Regions from separate parts of the Klebsiella sp. PK01 genome, predicted to be linked through region 2. Evidence: predicted binding sites of a transcription regulator. Region 2 holds the regulator's gene; each other region holds the start of a gene.
The links. Region 2 encodes CRP, which controls carbon source genes, mostly activating them, when cyclic AMP is high. Its sites were predicted from a motif close to ATGTGANNNNNNTCACAT; they were not measured.
Positions count from the first base shown of each region.

Region 1 (6,438 bases), 250 kb from region 2:
TCTCAACCTGCCGCCGATCGCATTAATGATCGAGATAGAGGTAGTGCATCCAGCTGGTCATGCGCAGCAGCACTTTTCTCATCACCGACACGTGGGTGAAATGGTCGGAATAGACCGCTACCTGGGCGTAGATGCCGTCGGGCAGCGCATCGACTTGCGCATCGGGATCCAGTTCAATCGTCGCCAGCACGCCATCGGTACCCGGCGTGACGCTCAGCGACTGCAGCGATCCCTGCGCCTGATAAGTCCCCCCCGGCACCACCGGCAATACGTTTACCAGTTTACCGTGGAATACCTGCCCTGGCAGTGCGTTAAACACCGCTTCGGCATCATCGCCGGCTTCCAGCCTGAGCAACGAATTCTGGCGGAACTGGGCGACAATCAGCCGTTTTTGTTGCGGAATAAAGACCATCACCGGGCGCAGCGGCAGCGACGCGGCGTAGGTTCCCGGGCGAATCAGTACCTGGGTAATGTAGCCATCGCTCGGCGCCCGGACGGTGGTCTGATCGAGATTATATTTCGCTTCCGCCAACTGCGCGCGCAGGCTCACCACCTGCGACTGTTCGCCATTCAGCGTGCTATCCAGTTGGCTCTGAATCTGCGCCTGCTCGGCGACGGAGGCTTTCACCAATGCATCCTGGGCAAGGTAGTTTTGCCGGGCATTATCGATATCGCTTTCCGAAAACGGGTTGACCCGCGCCTGGCTGCCTTTCAAATAGCGCTGATAATCTTTATACAGCCGGTCGAGCTCGGCGGAAACGCGCACGGTGTTCGCCTGCGCTTCCTGCAGTTGGGCTTTCAGGGTGTTGATACTGTGCAATGCGGTGACCAAATCGGCCTGCAGTCGGTCGACACGCGCCTGGTAGCGCGCCGGGTCGATAGTAAATAATACCTCGCCCTTTTTCACCCGCTGGTTGGCTTTATCGGTCACGCTGCTGACAATGCCGGTAACCTGCGGCGTAATAGGAATGGAAATAACCGCTTTCTGCGCCGTAAAAGTATAAGGGTGGTTATAGTTCATCAATAAAATAAGCGCGCTAACAATAAATACGCCGCCCAGGGCCGCGGTCGGGACCGTCCATTTATTTACCGGAATACGGAATATTTTAAATACCGACCACGCAATGGCCACGTACGTCAAAATGATCAACAGGTCCATGATTATTTCTCCGTCGAGGATGGCGGCGCTGTCGGCTGCAGATGCGCGATTTTATGTTCGAGTTCAGCGATACGCTGATTGAGCTGCGCCAGCTCGCTGTCGGCATCATCAGACCCTGCTTCATTCGGCTTATGCTGCATTCCCCAGCCGCGCTCCGGCTGATAGAGGGTGGCCCAGATCCATAAAAATGGCCATATTACGTGCAGCGTAAACAGGCTGACCCACCCCGCGACGTGAATTGCGTCAGAGTGCGGATGATTACGTTTCTTCGCAATCAGGTACGGAATATCGTGCAAAATAATAATCCCGTAAAAAATAACCAGAAAAACGAAGATCAGAACGCCCAGCGCAAAATAATTGAGAAACATAATTTCCTCGATTCACGCTAATAGATTATTGGAATTGTGAGCGACCACGAAGCGGCGCCTGGCTGACAATTTGAGCATAATTCACCGTATTCATTTCCGCCATCAGCGGCAAAAAATGTTCTTCATGCAGGCGAGTTGCAAAGTTACATCGTTGGCCGCTGGGGAAGACAGAACCTGCCGCAGATCACACATGACGGAATTGAGCGCAAAATATTTTGTGACGTATATCACAAACAAATAACAAAACAGCAAAGTTATAATGTGACAAACATCACATAAATATGCGATTTATGGCCTCCCATTACGTGTTGTTGTTTTTTTACACATCATTTTTGTGATTACGATCACTACATATAAGTACCAGCCCCCTATATTCATGTGATGCACATCACATAAAAAGTCACTTGCTGGACAGCTTAACGATTCAGTGCCAGATTTCGCACTATCAATCAGGGTCCGGCTACCTCTGCCGCCACATTAACAACAAACCTCGGGCGTTCAGCCTGCGCGATAAGCAAAACAGAAGAAGGGGTGTTTTATGTCATCCGATATCAAGATCAAAGTGCAAAGCTTTGGTCGTTTCCTCAGCAATATGGTGATGCCGAATATCGGCGCGTTTATCGCGTGGGGGATTATCACCGCGTTATTTATTCCAACAGGGTGGTTGCCGAACGAGACGCTGGCGAAGCTGGTCGGCCCGATGATCACCTATCTGCTGCCGCTGCTGATCGGTTATACCGGCGGTAAGCTGGTGGGCGGCGAACGCGGCGGCGTCGTCGGCGCTATCACCACCATGGGCGTTATCGTCGGCGCGGATATGCCGATGTTCCTCGGTTCGATGATCGCCGGTCCGCTCGGCGGCTACTGCATCAAGAAATTTGACGCCTGGGTAGACGGTAAGATCAAATCCGGTTTCGAAATGCTGGTGAATAACTTCTCTGCCGGTATCATCGGGATGATCCTTGCCATTCTGGCGTTCCTCGGCATTGGCCCGGCGGTTGAAGTGCTGTCAAAACTGCTGGCGGCCGGCGTTAACTTCATGGTGGCGCACGACATGCTGCCGCTGGCGTCTATCTTTGTTGAACCGGCGAAAATCCTGTTCCTCAATAACGCGATTAACCACGGTATCTTCTCGCCGCTGGGTATTCAGCAGTCCCATGAGCTTGGCAAATCCATCTTCTTCCTGATTGAAGCTAACCCGGGTCCGGGGATGGGCGTCCTGCTGGCGTACATGTTCTTTGGCCGCGGCAGCGCGAAGCAGTCTGCGGGTGGTGCGGCAATCATTCACTTCCTGGGCGGTATTCACGAAATTTACTTCCCGTACGTGCTGATGAACCCGCGTCTGATTCTGGCCGTTATCCTCGGCGGTATGACCGGCGTCTTCACCCTGACTATCCTCAACGGTGGCCTGGTTTCTCCGGCTTCCCCAGGCTCCATTCTGGCGGTACTGGCGATGACGCCAAAAGGTGCCTACTTCGCTAACATCGCGGCCATCATTGCGGCGATGGCGGTCTCCTTTATTGTCTCTGCCATCCTGCTGAAAACCAGCAAAGTGAAAGAAGAAGACGATATCGAAGCCGCAACCCGTCGCATGCACGACATGAAAGCCGAGTCCAAAGGCGCGGCGACGCCGCTGGCCGCGGGCGACGTGGCTAACGACCTGAGCCACGTGCGTAAAATCATCGTTGCCTGCGACGCCGGTATGGGTTCCAGCGCCATGGGCGCCGGGGTACTGCGTAAGAAGGTGCAGGATGCCGGACTGAGCAACATTTCGGTCACCAACAGCGCGATTAACAATCTGCCGCCGGATGTCGACCTGGTGATCACCCACCGCGACCTGACCGAGCGCGCCATGCGCCAGGTACCGCAGGCACAGCATATTTCGCTGACCAACTTCCTCGACAGCGGCCTGTACACCAGCCTGACCGAGCGTCTGGTTGCGGCGCAGCGCCACATCGACAACGAAGTAAAGGTCACCGATAGCCTGAAAGATAGCTTTGATAATGACGACAAAAACCTGTTCCAGCTGGGCGCGGATAACATCTTCCTGGGGCGTAAAGCGGCCACCAAAGAAGAGGCGATTCGCTTCGCCGGTGAACAACTGGTGAAAGGCGGATACGTTGAGCCGGAATACGTGCAGGCGATGCTCGAGCGCGAGAAGCTGACCTCGACCTATCTTGGCGAATCCATCGCCGTACCGCACGGTACCATCGAAGCGAAAGACCGGGTGCTGAAAACCGGCGTCGTCTTCTGCCAGTATCCGGAAGGCGTGCGCTTCGGCGAAGAAGAAGATGAGGTCGCGCGTCTGGTCATCGGTATCGCCGCTCGCAACAACGAACACATTCACGTTATCACCAGCCTTACCAACGCGCTGGATGATGAAACCGTGATTGAGCGGCTGGCGAAAACCACCAGCGTCGAAGAAGTCCTGTCGTTGCTGAATAAATAACCACAACGCTCCACACCCTCTCCCAAAGGGAGAGGGTTGGGGTGAGGGAAAAGCCTCACCCCAGCCCTCTCAGGTAAAAACATTAATTGAAGGTTAATACTATGAAAGCATTACATTTTGGCGCAGGTAATATCGGACGTGGCTTCATTGGCAAACTGCTGGCTGACGCCGGTATCACCCTCACGTTCGCCGATGTCAATCAGGTGGTCCTTGACGCCCTGAATGCCCGTCATAGCTATCAGGTTCACGTAGTGGGCGAAAACGAACAGGTTGACACCGTCTCCGGCGTGAATGCCGTCAGCAGCATTGGCGATGAAGTGGTGGATCTGATCGCCGATGTCGACCTGGTGACCACCGCCGTCGGTCCCGTCGTTCTGGAGCGTATCGCTCCGGCCATCGCCAAAGGCCTGGTGAAACGCAAAGCGCAGGGTATTGAACGCCCGCTGAATATCATCGCCTGCGAAAACATGGTGCGCGGCACCACCCAGCTGAAAGGCCATGTGTTTAACGCGCTGGCGGAAGAAGATAAATCGTGGGTTGAAGCGCATATCGGCTTCATCGATTCCGCCGTAGACCGTATCGTGCCGCCGTCGGCTTCCGCCACCAACGATCCGCTGGAAGTCACCGTTGAAACCTTCAGCGAATGGATTGTGGATAAAACCCAGTTTAAGGGCGAGCTGCCGAACATCCCAGGAATGGAATTAACCGATAACCTGATGGCATTTGTCGAACGTAAGCTATTCACCTTAAACACCGGGCATGCTATAACCGCCTACCTCGGGAAACTGGCGGGCCATCAAACGATTCGCGACGCGATTCTTGATGAGAACATTCGCGCCGTCGTAAAAGGCGCAATGGAAGAGAGCGGCGCGGTGCTGATCAAACGCTACAGCTTTGATGCGCAGAAACACGCGGCTTATATCCAGAAAATCCTTGGTCGCTTTGAGAACCCGTATCTGAAAGATGATGTGGAGCGCGTCGGCCGCCAGCCGCTGCGTAAACTGAGCGCGGGCGATCGTTTGATCAAGCCGCTGCTTGGCACGCTGCAATACGGCCTGCCGCATCGGAACCTGGTAAAAGGGATTGCCGCGGCTATGCATTTCCGCAGCGAAGACGATCCGCAGGCGCAGGAGCTGGCGGCGCTGATTAGCGAAAAAGGCCCACAGGCCGCGCTGGCGCAGATTTCCGGCCTGGATGCGGCAAGCGCGGTAGTGGCGGAAGCCGTTAACGACTACAACGCGGTAAAATGATGTACAACCTGGCGCGGCCGATGCCGCGCCCAATACCACTCCTGTCCGATATGCAGGCAATAATGGAAGAAACACAGGCATTTGAAAACCGCGTACTTGAGCGTTTAAATGCTGGTAAGACCGTAAGAAGTTTCCTGATAGCCGCCGTCGAACTCCTGACGGAGGCGGTCAATATTCTGGTACTTCAGGTATTCCGCAAAGACGATTACGCGGTGAAATACGCAGTGGAGCCATTGCTGGACGGCAGTGGGCCGCTGGGCGACCTTTCCGTACGCCTGAAGCTTATCTACGGCCTTGGGGTGATAAGCCGCGCCGAATACGAAGATGCCGAGCTATTGATGGCGCTGCGTGAAGAGCTCAATCATGACGGTAATGAGTACACTTTCACCGATGATGAAATTCTCGGGCCGTTAGGCGAACTGCACTGCGTCGCCGCGCTTCCGCCGACGCCGCTATTTGATGAGAGCGATAGGGAACTGCTGGCAATGCAGAAACTGCGCTACCAGCAGATGGTACGTTCAACGATGGTGTTGTCTCTGACTGAGCTGATTTCTCGAATCAGCTTAAAAAAAGCCTTCCAGAAATCAACGCTCTGACTCCGTTTCTTGCTGGTCGCACGTCGGCCGGTACAGCTGCCGGTAATACTCCAGACGACTCAGGAATAGCTCCTTTTTATCCTCAGGAATATCGCGCGGTATCCGCTGTAAACGCGGGCATTTTTTCAGATATTCCATAAACGCCTGGCTCGAGGCCATGAAATCTACCGTTTTATCGATGATACGTGGTACGCCGTCGCCGATTTTCGCCATCACGCTCTCCTCTGTTCAGGGGGATCTTATTAAGGATTGGCGAAAAAAAGGGAGCAAGTTGAGGAAAACGTGCGGAATGGCCGTCAGGCTTCACAAAAATGACAAACAGCTTAATTAAAACGACAATATCATTATTTTTCAAATAATTATAATCTATCTGGTCTCATGCTTATGGCCGTATAGCCGCGAGTATTTCGATAAAAAACTATCAACAAAGGCCCGCCCGGCCCATACTATGTAACGTCGAAGCCCTTTTATTCACAGATAAAATTACCATGAAAGAAGTCGAAAAGAATGAAATCAAGCGTTTGAGCGACCGTCTCGACGCCATCCGCCACCAGCAGGCCGACCTGTCGCTGGTCGAAGCCGCCGATAAATACGCGGAGCTGGAAAAAGAAAAAGC
Region 1 covers NZ_JBYEZM010000005.1:213,031-219,468, reverse strand. The annotation lists gene AC22LX_RS17355 (HlyD family secretion protein) at 23-1,159, opposite strand; gene AC22LX_RS17350 (DUF3302 domain-containing protein) at 1,162-1,527, opposite strand; gene AC22LX_RS17345 (PTS mannitol transporter subunit IICBA) at 2,066-3,976, shown strand; gene mtlD (mannitol-1-phosphate 5-dehydrogenase) at 4,078-5,226, shown strand; gene mtlR (mannitol operon repressor MtlR) at 5,226-5,822, shown strand; gene AC22LX_RS17330 (hypothetical protein) at 5,811-6,035, opposite strand; gene AC22LX_RS17325 (YibL family ribosome-associated protein) at 6,311-6,438, shown strand, end outside.
Region 1: a site for CRP is predicted at 1,904-1,921, ahead of AC22LX_RS17345 (PTS mannitol transporter subunit IICBA). Genes of this name have one in related genera too.

Region 2 (6,438 bases):
AGCGGCGAGCCGAATCGCAACAGTCGTATTTATCACTCTGGCGAAACGGAAGACGGTACCTGGTTCCTGCACTGGCTGCAGCGCGAGTTCGGCGCCGCGCCGACGGCGGCGGTAGGCTATTCGCTTGGCGGCAACATGCTGGGCTGTCTGCTGGCGAAAGAAGGCGACAATATTCCGCTCGATGCAGCCGTCATTGTCTCGGCGCCCTTTATGCTGGAAGCCTGCAGCTACCATATGGACAAAGGATTTTCGCGCGTCTATCAGCGTTACCTGCTCAACCTGCTGAAAGCCAACGCCGCGCGCAAGCTGAAAGCCTATCCAGGCTCGCTGCCGGTCGATCTTCGCCAGCTTAAAAGCATGCGCCGCATCCGCGAATTCGACGACATGATCACCGCCAAAATCCACGGTTTCGCCGATGCGCTAGACTATTACCGACAGTGCAGCGCGATGCCGCGCTTAAGCGATATCACCAAGCCGACGCTGATCATTCACGCGAAAGACGATCCGTTTATGGACCATCATTCAATTCCGCCGCAGGAACAACTGCCGGCTAACGTCGAATATCAGCTCACGGAACAGGGCGGCCACGTTGGCTTTGTCGGCGGTACGCTGCGAAAACCGCAAATGTGGCTGGAGCAACGTATTCCGGATTGGTTAACCCGCTGGCTGGGAGGACAAGCATGATTATTCCCTGGCAGGATCTCGATCCCGAAACGCTGGATAATCTGATTGAAAGCTTTGTGTTGCGCGAAGGCACCGATTATGGTGAACATGAACGTTCGCTTGCCGATAAAGTCGCCGATGTAAAACAGCAGCTTAAAACCGGGGAGGCCGTGCTGGTGTGGTCAGAACTGCACGAGACGGTCAACATCATGCCCCGCAAGATGTTTAACGGCTAAGCGCCATGCCCCTCTAACCGCGAGTGCCTGGCGCGATACGGCGACACACCATCACTTAATCAGGGAGTTGTTATGTCTGCCAAACATCCAGTGATCGCAGTCACGGGCTCCAGCGGCGCGGGCACCACCACCACCAGCCTCGCGTTTCGCAAAATTTTCTCGCAACTGAACCTGCATGCCGCGGAGGTCGAAGGGGATAGCTTCCATCGCTATACTCGCCCGGAAATGGACATGGCGATCCGCAAGGCGCGCGATCAGGGCAAACACATCAGCTACTTTGGCCCGGAAGCCAATGACTTCAGCCTGCTTGAACGCACCTTTTTAGAGTACGGCGAATTCGGCAAGGGCCAGTCGCGCAAATACCTCCATACCTACGATGAAGCGGTTCCCTGGAATCAGGTTCCCGGCACCTTTACCCCATGGCAACCGCTGCCTGAACCGACCGACGTGTTGTTTTATGAAGGGCTGCACGGCGGCGTGGTGACGCCGCAGCATGACGTGGCGAAACATGTCGACCTGCTGGTCGGCGTGGTGCCGATCGTCAACCTTGAATGGATCCAGAAGCTCATTCGCGATACCAGCGAACGCGGCCATTCGCGCGAAGCGGTGATGGACTCGGTGGTGCGTTCGATGGAAGACTATATCAATTTCATCACCCCGCAGTTCTCACGCACCCATATCAACTTCCAGCGTGTGCCGACGGTCGATACCTCGAATCCGTTTGCCGCCAAAGGCATTCCATCGCTCGACGAAAGCTTCGTGGTGATTCACTTTCGCAATTTGCAGGGGATTGATTACCCCTGGCTGTTGGCGATGCTACAGGGGTCGTTTATCTCGCATATGAACACCCTGGTGGTGCCAGGCGGTAAGATGGGGCTGGCGATGGAGCTCATTATGGCGCCGCTGGTCGAGCGCTTGATGGAAGGCAAAACCATTAGTTAAGGGCAAAATAAAACCCCGGTCGCCGTGCTGCCGGGGTTAGTGTCCCGCTACGTCAATTCGTCTCAGGCTTCGATCACTTCGTAAGAGTGGGTGATGTTGACGGCCTTTTCCAGCATCAGCGCCACCGAGCAGTACTTCTCCGCGGATAAATCCACCGCACGGGACACCGCCGCATCCTTCAGCTCTTTACCGGTGACGATAAAGTGCAGATTGATATGGGTGAACAGGCGCGGCGCCTCTTCACGGCGTTCAGAGGTCAGCTTCACTTCGCAGTTGGTGACGTTTTGACGCCCTTTTTGCAGGATAGACACCACGTCAATTGCGCTACAGCCGCCCGCCGCCATCAGCACCATTTCCATCGGGCTGGGCGCTTTGTCCCCGGAGTTGCCATCCATTAAAATCTGGTGGCCGGAGGCCGACTCACCGATGAAGGTTAGACCTTCCACCCATTTCACACGCGCTTGCATAAAATTTAACTCCGCTGTTGCAATTTTCCTGACAGATTACGCGCACATAACAAATCTCGCAACGGAAGGCGACCTGGGTCATGCTGAAGCGAGACACCAGGAGACATGCGGTGAAAGCTATGCTAAAACAGTCTGGATGCTACAGTAATACATTGATGTACCGCATGTATGCTGAGGAGTTCACATTACAGGCTGCATAAATTGAGCAGCCAGCTTCCCAGGCATAGGGAAAAATACGATTGCATGCCCGGATGCCGTGTAGTGTCGGCGTCCGGAGATAGCTTATAACAGAGGATAACCGCGCATGGTGCTTGGCAAACCGCAAACAGACCCTACCCTTGAATGGTTCTTGTCTCATTGCCACATTCATAAGTACCCATCAAAGAGCACGCTGATTCACCAGGGTGAGAAAGCGGAAACGCTTTACTACATCGTAAAAGGCTCCGTGGCTGTACTCATCAAGGATGAAGAAGGTAAAGAGATGATCCTCTCTTACCTCAACCAGGGCGATTTCATCGGTGAATTAGGCCTGTTTGAAGAAGGTCAGGAACGTAGTGCCTGGGTACGTGCGAAAACCGCATGTGAAGTGGCCGAGATCTCTTACAAAAAATTCCGTCAGTTAATCCAGGTGAACCCGGACATCCTGATGCGCCTCTCTTCGCAGATGGCGCGTCGTCTGCAGGTCACTTCCGAGAAAGTCGGTAACCTTGCTTTCCTCGACGTGACGGGCCGTATCGCTCAGACCTTACTGAATCTGGCGAAACAGCCTGATGCCATGACCCACCCGGACGGGATGCAGATCAAAATCACCCGCCAGGAAATTGGCCAGATCGTCGGCTGTTCTCGTGAGACGGTTGGCCGTATTCTGAAGATGCTGGAAGATCAAAATCTGATCTCCGCACACGGTAAAACTATCGTCGTCTACGGTACCCGTTAAGTCGCTAAACGGCGTATTGCTCCGCGCAGTACGCCGTTTTTGTTTCTCCCATGTGGCGCAGGCTGATTTACCACCCGGAAGTCAACTACGCACTGCGGCAAACGCTGGTGCTGTGTCTACCTGTGGCCATCGGGCTTCTGCTCGGCCATCTGCAGCAAGGGTTGCTGTTCTCGTTAGTTCCCGCCTGTTGCAATATCGCCGGTCTCGACACCCCGCATAAACGCTTTTTCAAACGCCTGATCGTTGGCGGCTGCCTGTTTGCCGGCAGCAGCCTGATTGTGCAATTGCTTCTGGCGCGGGACATCCCGTTGCCGCTTATCCTCAGCGCGCTGGCGCTGATTCTCGGCGTGACGGCGGAAATCAGTTCGCTGCACGCTCGCCTGTTGCCGGCATCGCTTATCGCCGCCATTTTTACCTTAAGCCTGGCCGGCAATATGCCCATCTGGGAGCCGCTGCTTATCTATGCGCTGGGAACCTTGTGGTACGGACTCTTTAACTGGTTCTGGTTTTGGCTCTGGCGGGAGCAGCCGCTGCGCGAGTCGTTAAGCCTGCTTTACCGCGAACTGGCTAATTATTGCGAGGCCAAATATAGCCTCCTGACGCAGCACACTGACCCGACGACCTCCCTGCCGCCGCTGCTTACCCGCCAGCAGAAGGTGGTCGATTTAATTACCCAATGCTACCAGCAGATGCATATGTTAGCCGCCAACCAGCGTAGCGATCATAAGCGCCTGCTGCGCGCGTTCCAGGTTGGGCTGGATCTGCAGGAACATATTTCAGTGAGCCTGCACCAGCCGGAAGAGGTACAAAAACTGGTGGAGCGCAGCCATGCGGAAGCGGTTATCCGCTGGAACGCGCAGACCGTCGCCGCGCGTCTGCGGGTGCTGGCGGATGATATTCTCTACCACCGCTACCCGCGTCGCTTCCAGATGGATAAGCAAATCGGCGCGCTGGAAAAAATCGCTTATCAGCATCCCGATAACCCGGTAGGCCAGTTCTGCGCCTGGCACTTCAGTCGTATCGCCCGCGTGCTGCGCACCCAGCGCCCGCTGTACGCACGTAACCTGATGGCGGATAAAGAACGGCGCCTACCGCTACTACCGGCGCTGAAGAACTACCTGTCATTGAAATCCCCGGCGCTGCGCAACGCCGCGCGCATCAGCGTAATGTTGAGCATCGCCAGCCTGATGGGCAGCGCCCTACATCTGCCGAAGCCGTACTGGATCCTGATGACCGTGCTGTTCGTGACGCAAAACGGTTACGGCGCCACCCGCGTGCGGATTGTCCACCGGGCGGCAGGCACCCTGGCGGGCCTGGTGATCGCCTGGCTGACCCTACATTTCCACGTACCGGAGAGCTACACGTTAAGCGGTATGTTGTTCATCACGCTGCTGAGCTATCTCATCATCCGTAAACACTACGGCTGGGCGATGGTGGGCTTTACCGTCACCGCGGTATATACCCTGCAGTTGCTAACGCTTAACGGCGAGCAGTTCATCGTCGCCCGCTTTATCGATACCATCATTGGCTGTCTGATCGCCTTTGGCGGGATGGTCTGGCTATGGCCGCAATGGCAGAGCGGCCTGCTACGTAAAAACGCCCACGATGCCCTGGAGGCCGATCAGGAGGCTATTCGGCTGATCCTTAGCGCCGATCCGCAGGCCCCGGCGTTGGCCTACCAGCGTATGCGCGTCAACCAGGCGCACAACGCCCTGTATAACTCGCTTAACCAGGCGATGCAGGAACCGGGCTTTAACTCGCACTATCTGGAAGATATGAAGCTGTGGGTAACCCATAGCCAGTTTATCGTTGAGCATATCAACGCCATGACCACGCTGGCGCGCGAGCATACGATGCTAACGCCTGACCTGGCGCAGCGGTATCTGGAATCGTGTGAAATTGCCCTGCAGCGCTGTCAGCAGCGTCTGGATTCAGACGGGCCGGGCAGCGCGGGCGATGTGAATATTATGGAATCCCAGGACGGGGAAGTGTTGCGTGGGCCGCTCAGCACCCTTGAGCAGCATTTGCAGCGGATCCTCGGCCATCTGAACACCATGCACACCATTTCGTCGGTGGCATGGCGTCAGCGTCCGCATCACGGCATCTGGCTACGCACGACTAAGCGCTAAGTACGTTTTTAACCGCCTGCGCGAAGCGCGCCATCCCTTCGGCGATATCGCTATCATCAATCACCAGCGACGGCACAAAGCGCATTACGTCCGGCCCGGCGTTTAACACCATCACCCCGGCCTCCGCCGCGGCATAGAGGAAATCGCGCGCGCGTCCGTGATGCTGCGGCTTAAGCGCGGCGCCGATTAACAGTCCCATGCCGCGGATGTCGCTGAACAGATCAAACTGCGCATCGATCTGCTGCAGGTGTTCAACAAACAGCGCCCGTTTGGCATTGACGCCCGCCAGCACCTGCGGCGTGTTAATCAGGTTGAAAGCCGCGGTCGCCACCGCACAGGCCAGCGGATTGCCGCCGTAGGTGGAGCCATGGGAACCGGCATGGAAGGCGCTGGCGATTTCATTGGTGGTTAACATCGCGCTAATCGGGAAACCGCCGCCGAGCGCTTTCGCGCTGGTCAGGATGTCCGGCGTCACGCCGTAATGCATATAGGCGAACAATGAACCGGTACGGCCCATACCGCACTGCACTTCATCAAATACCAGCAGCGCCTGATGCTGGTCGCACAGATCGCGCAGCCCCTGCAGGAACGCTGGCGTCGCCGCCATCACCCCGCCCTCGCCCTGAATCGGCTCAACCACCACCGCGCAGGTATGGTCATCGATCACCGCTTTCACCGCCTCGAGATCGTTAAATGGAACATGCACGATATCTGCCGGTTTCGGCCCGAAACCGTCAGAGTATTTCGGCTGACCGCCGACCGAGACGGTGAACAGCGACCGTCCGTGGAAAGCATTATGGAAAGCGATGATTTTGGTTTTGTACGGACTATGGCGAGTGATCGCGTAATGACGCGCCAGCTTGAACGCCGTTTCGTTGGCTTCCGTTCCGGAGTTCATAAACACCACGCGCTCGGCAAAAGTGGCATCTACCAGCTGGCGCCCCAGGCGCAGCGCCGGCTCGTTGGTAAAAACGTTGCTGGTGTGCCACAGGGTCTCGCCCTGCTCACGCAGCGCCGCCACCAGCGCCGGGTGGCAGTGGCCCAGCGCGGTCACCGCAATCCCG
Region 2 covers NZ_JBYEZM010000005.1:467,271-473,708, reverse strand. The annotation lists gene AC22LX_RS18500 (hydrolase) at 1-684, shown strand, start outside; gene AC22LX_RS18495 (YheU family protein) at 681-899, shown strand; gene AC22LX_RS18490 (phosphoribulokinase) at 972-1,841, shown strand; gene AC22LX_RS18485 (OsmC family protein) at 1,904-2,308, opposite strand; gene crp (cAMP-activated global transcriptional regulator CRP) at 2,613-3,245, shown strand; gene AC22LX_RS18475 (YccS/YhfK family putative transporter) at 3,296-5,374, shown strand; gene argD (bifunctional acetylornithine/succinyldiaminopimelate transaminase) at 5,364-6,438, opposite strand, start outside.

Region 3 (6,438 bases), on a different contig from region 2:
TAACGCAGTCGGTATGGCTATCGCGGAAAAAACGCTGGCGGCGCAGTTTAACCGTCCAGGGCACGACATCGTCGATCACTTCACCTACGCCTTCATGGGCGACGGCTGCATGATGGAAGGCATTTCTCACGAAGTGTGCTCCCTGGCCGGTACCCTGAAACTGGGTAAACTGGTGGCGTTCTATGATGACAACGGCATCTCCATTGATGGTCACGTTGAAGGCTGGTTCACCGACGATACCGCGAAACGCTTTGAAGCCTACGGCTGGCACGTGGTGCGCGGCGTTGACGGTCACGACGCTGACGCCATCAAACGCGCAGTAGAAGAAGCGCGCGCGGTCACCGACAAACCGTCCCTGCTGATGTGCAAAACCATCATCGGCTTCGGTTCGCCGAACAAAGCAGGCACCCATGATTCCCACGGCGCGCCGCTGGGCGACGCTGAAATCGCGCTGACCCGCGAAGCGCTGGGCTGGAAATACGCTCCGTTTGAAATCCCGTCTGACATCTATGCGCAGTGGGATGCGAAAGAAGCCGGCCAGGCGAAAGAAGCCGCGTGGAACGAGAAGTTTGCCGCCTACGCCAAAGCCTTCCCGCAGGAAGCTGCCGAATTCACCCGCCGTATGAAAGGCGAAATGCCGTCTGACTTCGACGCGAAAGCTAACGAGTTCATCGCTAAGCTGCAGGCGAATCCGGCGAAGATCGCCAGCCGTAAAGCATCGCAGAACGCCATCGAAGCGTTTGGCCCGCTGCTGCCGGAATTCCTCGGCGGTTCTGCCGACCTGGCGCCGTCCAACCTGACCCTGTGGTCCGGTTCTAAGCCGATCAACGAAGACACCGCCGGTAACTACATCCATTACGGCGTACGTGAATTCGGTATGACCGCGATTGCCAACGGTATCGCGCTGCACGGCGGTTTCCTGCCGTACACCTCCACCTTCCTGATGTTCGTCGAGTATGCGCGTAACGCGGTACGTATGGCGGCGCTGATGAAACAGCGTCAGGTGATGGTCTACACCCACGACTCCATCGGTCTGGGCGAAGATGGCCCGACTCACCAGCCGGTAGAGCAGGTCGCTTCCCTGCGCGTCACGCCGAACATGTCCACCTGGCGTCCGTGTGACCAGGTTGAATCCGCAATTGCGTGGAAATATGGCGTAGAGCGTCAGGACGGCCCGACCGCGCTGATCCTCTCCCGTCAGAACCTGGCGCAGCAGGAGCGTACCGCAGAGCAGCTGGCAAACGTGGCCCGCGGCGGTTATGTGCTGAAAGATTGCGCCGGCCAGCCGGAACTGATCTTCATCGCTACCGGTTCAGAAGTGGAACTGGCGGTTGCCGCGTGGGACAAACTGACCGCCGAAGGCGTGAAGGCGCGCGTGGTCTCCATGCCGTCCACCGACGCATTCGACAAGCAGGATGCGGCCTATCGTGAATCCGTACTGCCGAAAGCCGTTTCTGCCCGCGTGGCGGTAGAAGCCGGTATCGCGGACTACTGGTTCAAATACGTGGGCCTGAACGGCGCCATCGTTGGCATGACCACCTTCGGTGAGTCTGCGCCGGCTGAGCAGCTGTTCGAAGAGTTTGGCTTCACCGTTGACAACGTTGTCGCTAAAGCGAAAGCGCTGCTGTAATCGCTGGTACGGTGCGGGCTGATGCCCGCACCTCAACCCTCTCCCACAGGAGAGGGTGCGAACACCAAAAACGGTAACCCCTGGGTTACCGTTTTGCTTTTATCTCGCCACCCGGTTTTTTGTAGGCACTATTCCTCGAACATGTAACTACCCTGTAAATTATTCCAAAGAAAATGTGACGCAAGTCATATAGCTGGTTTATTGCTCTGGACAAACATTCCTTTTATTCCGACTTTGGCTTATTCTAGCTGAAGCGTTTCAGTCGTATAAATGTTCGACAATTAATCAATCAGTCGCAGTTTGCGACAGGTAAGGTTCCCCTAAAGGCGTTGCTGGATTACTCTGTCAGCCACCTCAAATCAGGGATAACCTTGCAGGAGACCTATGACCATACGCATCGCGATTAATGGCTTCGGTCGCATAGGACGCAACGTGGTTCGCGCTTTGTATGAATCCGGGCGTCGTGCGGAAATCACCGTGGTGGCGATCAATGAACTGGCGGATGCCGCAGGCATCGCGCATTTATTGAAGTACGACACCAGCCATGGCCGTTTTTCCTGGGATGTTCGCCAGGAGCGGGAACAGCTGTATGTCGGCGATGACGTCATTCGTCTACTGCATGAGCCTTCTATCGCCGTGCTGCCCTGGCAGGAGCTGGCGGTGGATGTGGTGCTGGACTGTACCGGCGTATACGGTAGCCGTGAACATGGCGAAGCCCATCTTCAGGCTGGCGCGAAGAAAGTGCTCTTTTCACATCCTGGCGGCAACGATCTCGACGCAACGGTAGTCTTCGGCGTCAACCATGATGAACTGCGCGCGGAGCACCGCATTGTCTCCAACGCCTCCTGCACTACCAACTGCATTATTCCGGTCATTAAACTGCTAGATGATGCCTACGGCATTGAGTCAGGAACGGTCACGACAATCCACTCCGCGATGCACGACCAGCAGGTGATCGATGCCTATCATCCGGATCTGCGGCGCACCCGTGCGGCCAGCCAGTCAATTATTCCGGTTGATACTAAACTTGCGGCGGGGATCACCCGTATTTTCCCGCAGTTTAACGACCGTTTTGAGGCGATTGCGGTACGCGTACCGACGATTAACGTCACCGCAATAGACCTGAGCGTGACGGTGAAAAAACCGGTAAAGGCCTGTGAAGTCAACCAGTTGCTGCAAAAAGCAGCACAGGGAGCATTTCATGGTATAGTTGACTATACGGAATTACCGTTGGTCTCGACAGATTTTAACCACGACCCGCACAGCGCCATCGTCGATGGCACGCAAACCCGGGTCAGTGGCGCGCATCTGATCAAAACGTTGGTCTGGTGCGATAACGAATGGGGCTTTGCTAACCGAATGCTCGACACGACGTTAGCGATGGCCGCGCAAGGTTTCAGGTAAGGCGCTGCGGCGCTTGCAAAACTTTATCAAGAATCAACGAGAGGATTCACCATGTCTGTAATTAAGATGACCGATTTGGATCTGGCTGGTAAACGCGTTTTCATCCGTGCTGATCTGAACGTACCGGTTAAAGATGGCAAAGTGACCAGCGACGCGCGTATCCGCGCCTCCCTGCCGACCATCGAACTGGCGCTGAAACAGGGTGCTAAAGTAATGGTTACTTCTCACCTGGGTCGTCCGACCGAAGGCGAGTACAACGAAGAATTCTCTCTGTTGCCGGTTGTTAATTACCTGAAAGACAAACTGTCTAACCCGGTTCGTCTGGTTAAAGATTACCTGGATGGCGTTGACGTTGCTGCCGGTGAACTGGTGGTTCTGGAAAACGTTCGCTTCAACAAAGGCGAGAAAAAAGACGACGAAGAACTGTCTAAGAAATATGCTGCGCTGTGCGACGTATTCGTCATGGACGCTTTCGGTACCGCGCACCGCGCGCAGGCTTCCACCCACGGTATCGGTAAATTCGCCGATGTCGCTTGTGCAGGCCCGCTGCTGGCCGCTGAACTCGACGCGCTGGGTAAAGCGCTGAAAGAGCCGGCTCGTCCGATGGTTGCTATCGTTGGCGGTTCTAAAGTTTCCACCAAACTGACCGTTCTCGACTCTCTGTCCAAAATCGCTGACCAGCTGATCGTTGGCGGCGGTATCGCTAACACCTTCGTTGCCGCTCAAGGCCATAACGTCGGTAAATCCCTGTACGAAGCGGACCTGGTTGACGAAGCTAAGCGCCTGCTGAGCACCTGCGATATCCCGGTTCCGACTGACGTTCGCGTCGCTACCGAGTTCTCTGAAACCGCCACCGCGACCCTGAAATCCGTTAACGACATCAAAGATGACGAGCAGATTCTGGACCTCGGCGACGTTTCCGCACAGAAACTGGCTGAAATCCTGAAAAACGCCAAAACCATCCTGTGGAATGGCCCGGTTGGCGTATTCGAATTCCCGAACTTCCGTAAAGGTACTGAAATCGTCGCTAATGCTATCGCAGACAGCGAAGGTTTCTCTATCGCAGGCGGCGGTGACACCCTGGCGGCGATTGACCTGTTCGGCATCGCTGACAAAATCTCCTACATCTCCACTGGCGGCGGCGCATTCCTCGAATTCGTGGAAGGCAAAGTTCTGCCGGCAGTAGCAATGCTCGAAGAGCGCGCTAAGCAGTAATTTAGTTCAGGCGGGGAAACCCGCCTGTTTTTCAGCGCGCTAACGTACAATTTTGTACAGCTCGCGAACCTTCTTCAACGGTCGAAGATACAGATACAGGACTAAGTAACATGTCTAAAATTTTTGATTTCGTAAAACCGGGCGTCATCACTGGCGACGACGTTCAGAAAGTGTTCCAGGTAGCTAAAGAAAACAACTTTGCTCTGCCAGCGGTAAACTGCGTGGGTACTGACTCCATCAACGCCGTTCTGGAAGCTGCTGCGAAAGTTCGTTCTCCGGTTATCGTTCAGTTCTCTAACGGCGGCGCTGCGTTCATCGCGGGCAAAGGCGTGAAAACTGACGTTCCGCAGGGCGCGGCTATCCTCGGCGCTATCTCTGGCGCGCATCACGTTCACCAGATGGCTGAACACTACGGCGTGCCGGTTATCCTGCACACTGACCACTGCGCGAAGAAACTGCTGCCGTGGATCGACGGCCTGCTGGACGCGGGTGAAAAACACTTCGCTGCCACCGGCAAACCGCTGTTCTCTTCCCACATGATCGACCTGTCTGAAGAGTCCCTGCACGAAAACATCGAGATCTGCTCTAAGTACCTGGCTCGCATGGCCAAAATGGGCATGACTCTGGAAATCGAACTGGGTTGCACCGGCGGTGAAGAAGACGGCGTGGACAACAGCCACATGGACGCTTCCGCACTGTACACCCAGCCGGAAGACGTTGATTACGCGTACACCGAGCTGAGCAAAATCAGCCCGCGCTTCACCATCGCTGCTTCCTTCGGTAACGTACACGGCGTTTACAAGCCGGGTAACGTGGTTCTGACTCCGACTATTCTGCGCGACTCTCAGGAATATGTTTCTAAGAAACACAACCTGCCGCACAACAGCCTGAACTTCGTCTTCCACGGCGGTTCCGGTTCTTCCGCTCAGGAAATCAAAGACTCCGTCAGCTATGGCGTTGTGAAAATGAACATCGATACCGATACCCAATGGGCGACCTGGGACGGTATCCTGCAGTACTACAAAGCGAACGAAGCTTACCTGCAGGGCCAGCTGGGCAACCCGAAAGGCGAAGACCAGCCGAACAAGAAATACTACGATCCGCGCGTATGGCTGCGTGCCGCTCAGACCTCTATGGTGACTCGTCTGGAGCAGGCATTCAAAGAGCTGAACGCGATCGACGTTCTGTAATTTCGCTTGCTGCGAGCGTAACGAAGGGAAACGGCGTTTCCTTTCATTACCGGCATAAAAAAGGCTTCCTGCGGGAAGCCTTTTTTTAGCGACTTACGCAGGTGCCTTTTTCCCCGGCTAATATCTGTGGCGCATCCTTTAACGCGCCGATAAAGGCGTTATTTCCGGTCTGTTTGACAAACTGAATAACCGCTTCCGCCTTCGGCCCCATTGCGCCGTCCGGCGCGGCAAACGGCGCGAGCGTAGCAATGGTGGCCTGACGCAACGGGCGAGCCTGCGGCGTCCCCCAATCAACATAGACCGCATCGGCATCCGTCAGTATCAGCAGGTGGTCGGCATGAATGGCGCCGGCAAGCGCTGCCGCCGTCAAATCTTTATCGATAACCGCTTCGACTCCCCGGTAACCGTGCGTATCGGCAACCACCGGGATCCCGCCGCCGCCGCAGCAAATCACCAGATGACCGGCATCCATCAGCGTCTGAATGGCCGCGCTATCAACAATATTTAGCGGCTTGGGGGAAGGGACCACCCGACGGATATAGTCGCCATCCGCTTTCATCTGCCAACCATAGCGTTTTTCCAGCTCCGCCTGCTGCTGCGGCGGATAGACCGGGCCAATATATTTCCCCGGCGCCGCGAAAGCGTCATCATTTGCCGCCACCTCTACGCGCGTCATCAGGGTACTGACCGGCGCACCGGCGTATTGCATCAGTTCCTGAGCGATAGCGAAGCCTATCATCCCCTGACTTTCCGCGACCAGAATATCCAGCGGCCAGGCGGGAGATTCCTGATAGGCGGCGTTTTGCAGCGCCAGCAATCCGACCTGCGGGCCATTACCGTGCACGATCACCAGCTGATAATCACGGGCTAATTCCGCCGCCATCCGGGCAAAAAGTTGAATGCTGCGCTGCTGATTTTCCGCGCTGAGCACTTCTCCGCGCTGCAGCAGTGCATTACCACCCAGCGCAATAACGATTTTCTTTTTCATGATGACCTCAT
Region 3 covers NZ_JBYEZM010000003.1:388,711-395,148, reverse strand. The annotation lists gene tkt (transketolase) at 1-1,630, shown strand, start outside; gene epd (erythrose-4-phosphate dehydrogenase) at 2,015-3,034, shown strand; gene pgk (phosphoglycerate kinase) at 3,086-4,249, shown strand; gene fbaA (class II fructose-bisphosphate aldolase) at 4,360-5,439, shown strand; gene AC22LX_RS11485 (carbamate kinase) at 5,525-6,427, opposite strand.
Region 3: a site for CRP is predicted at 1,804-1,821, ahead of epd (erythrose-4-phosphate dehydrogenase). Genes of this name have one in related genera too.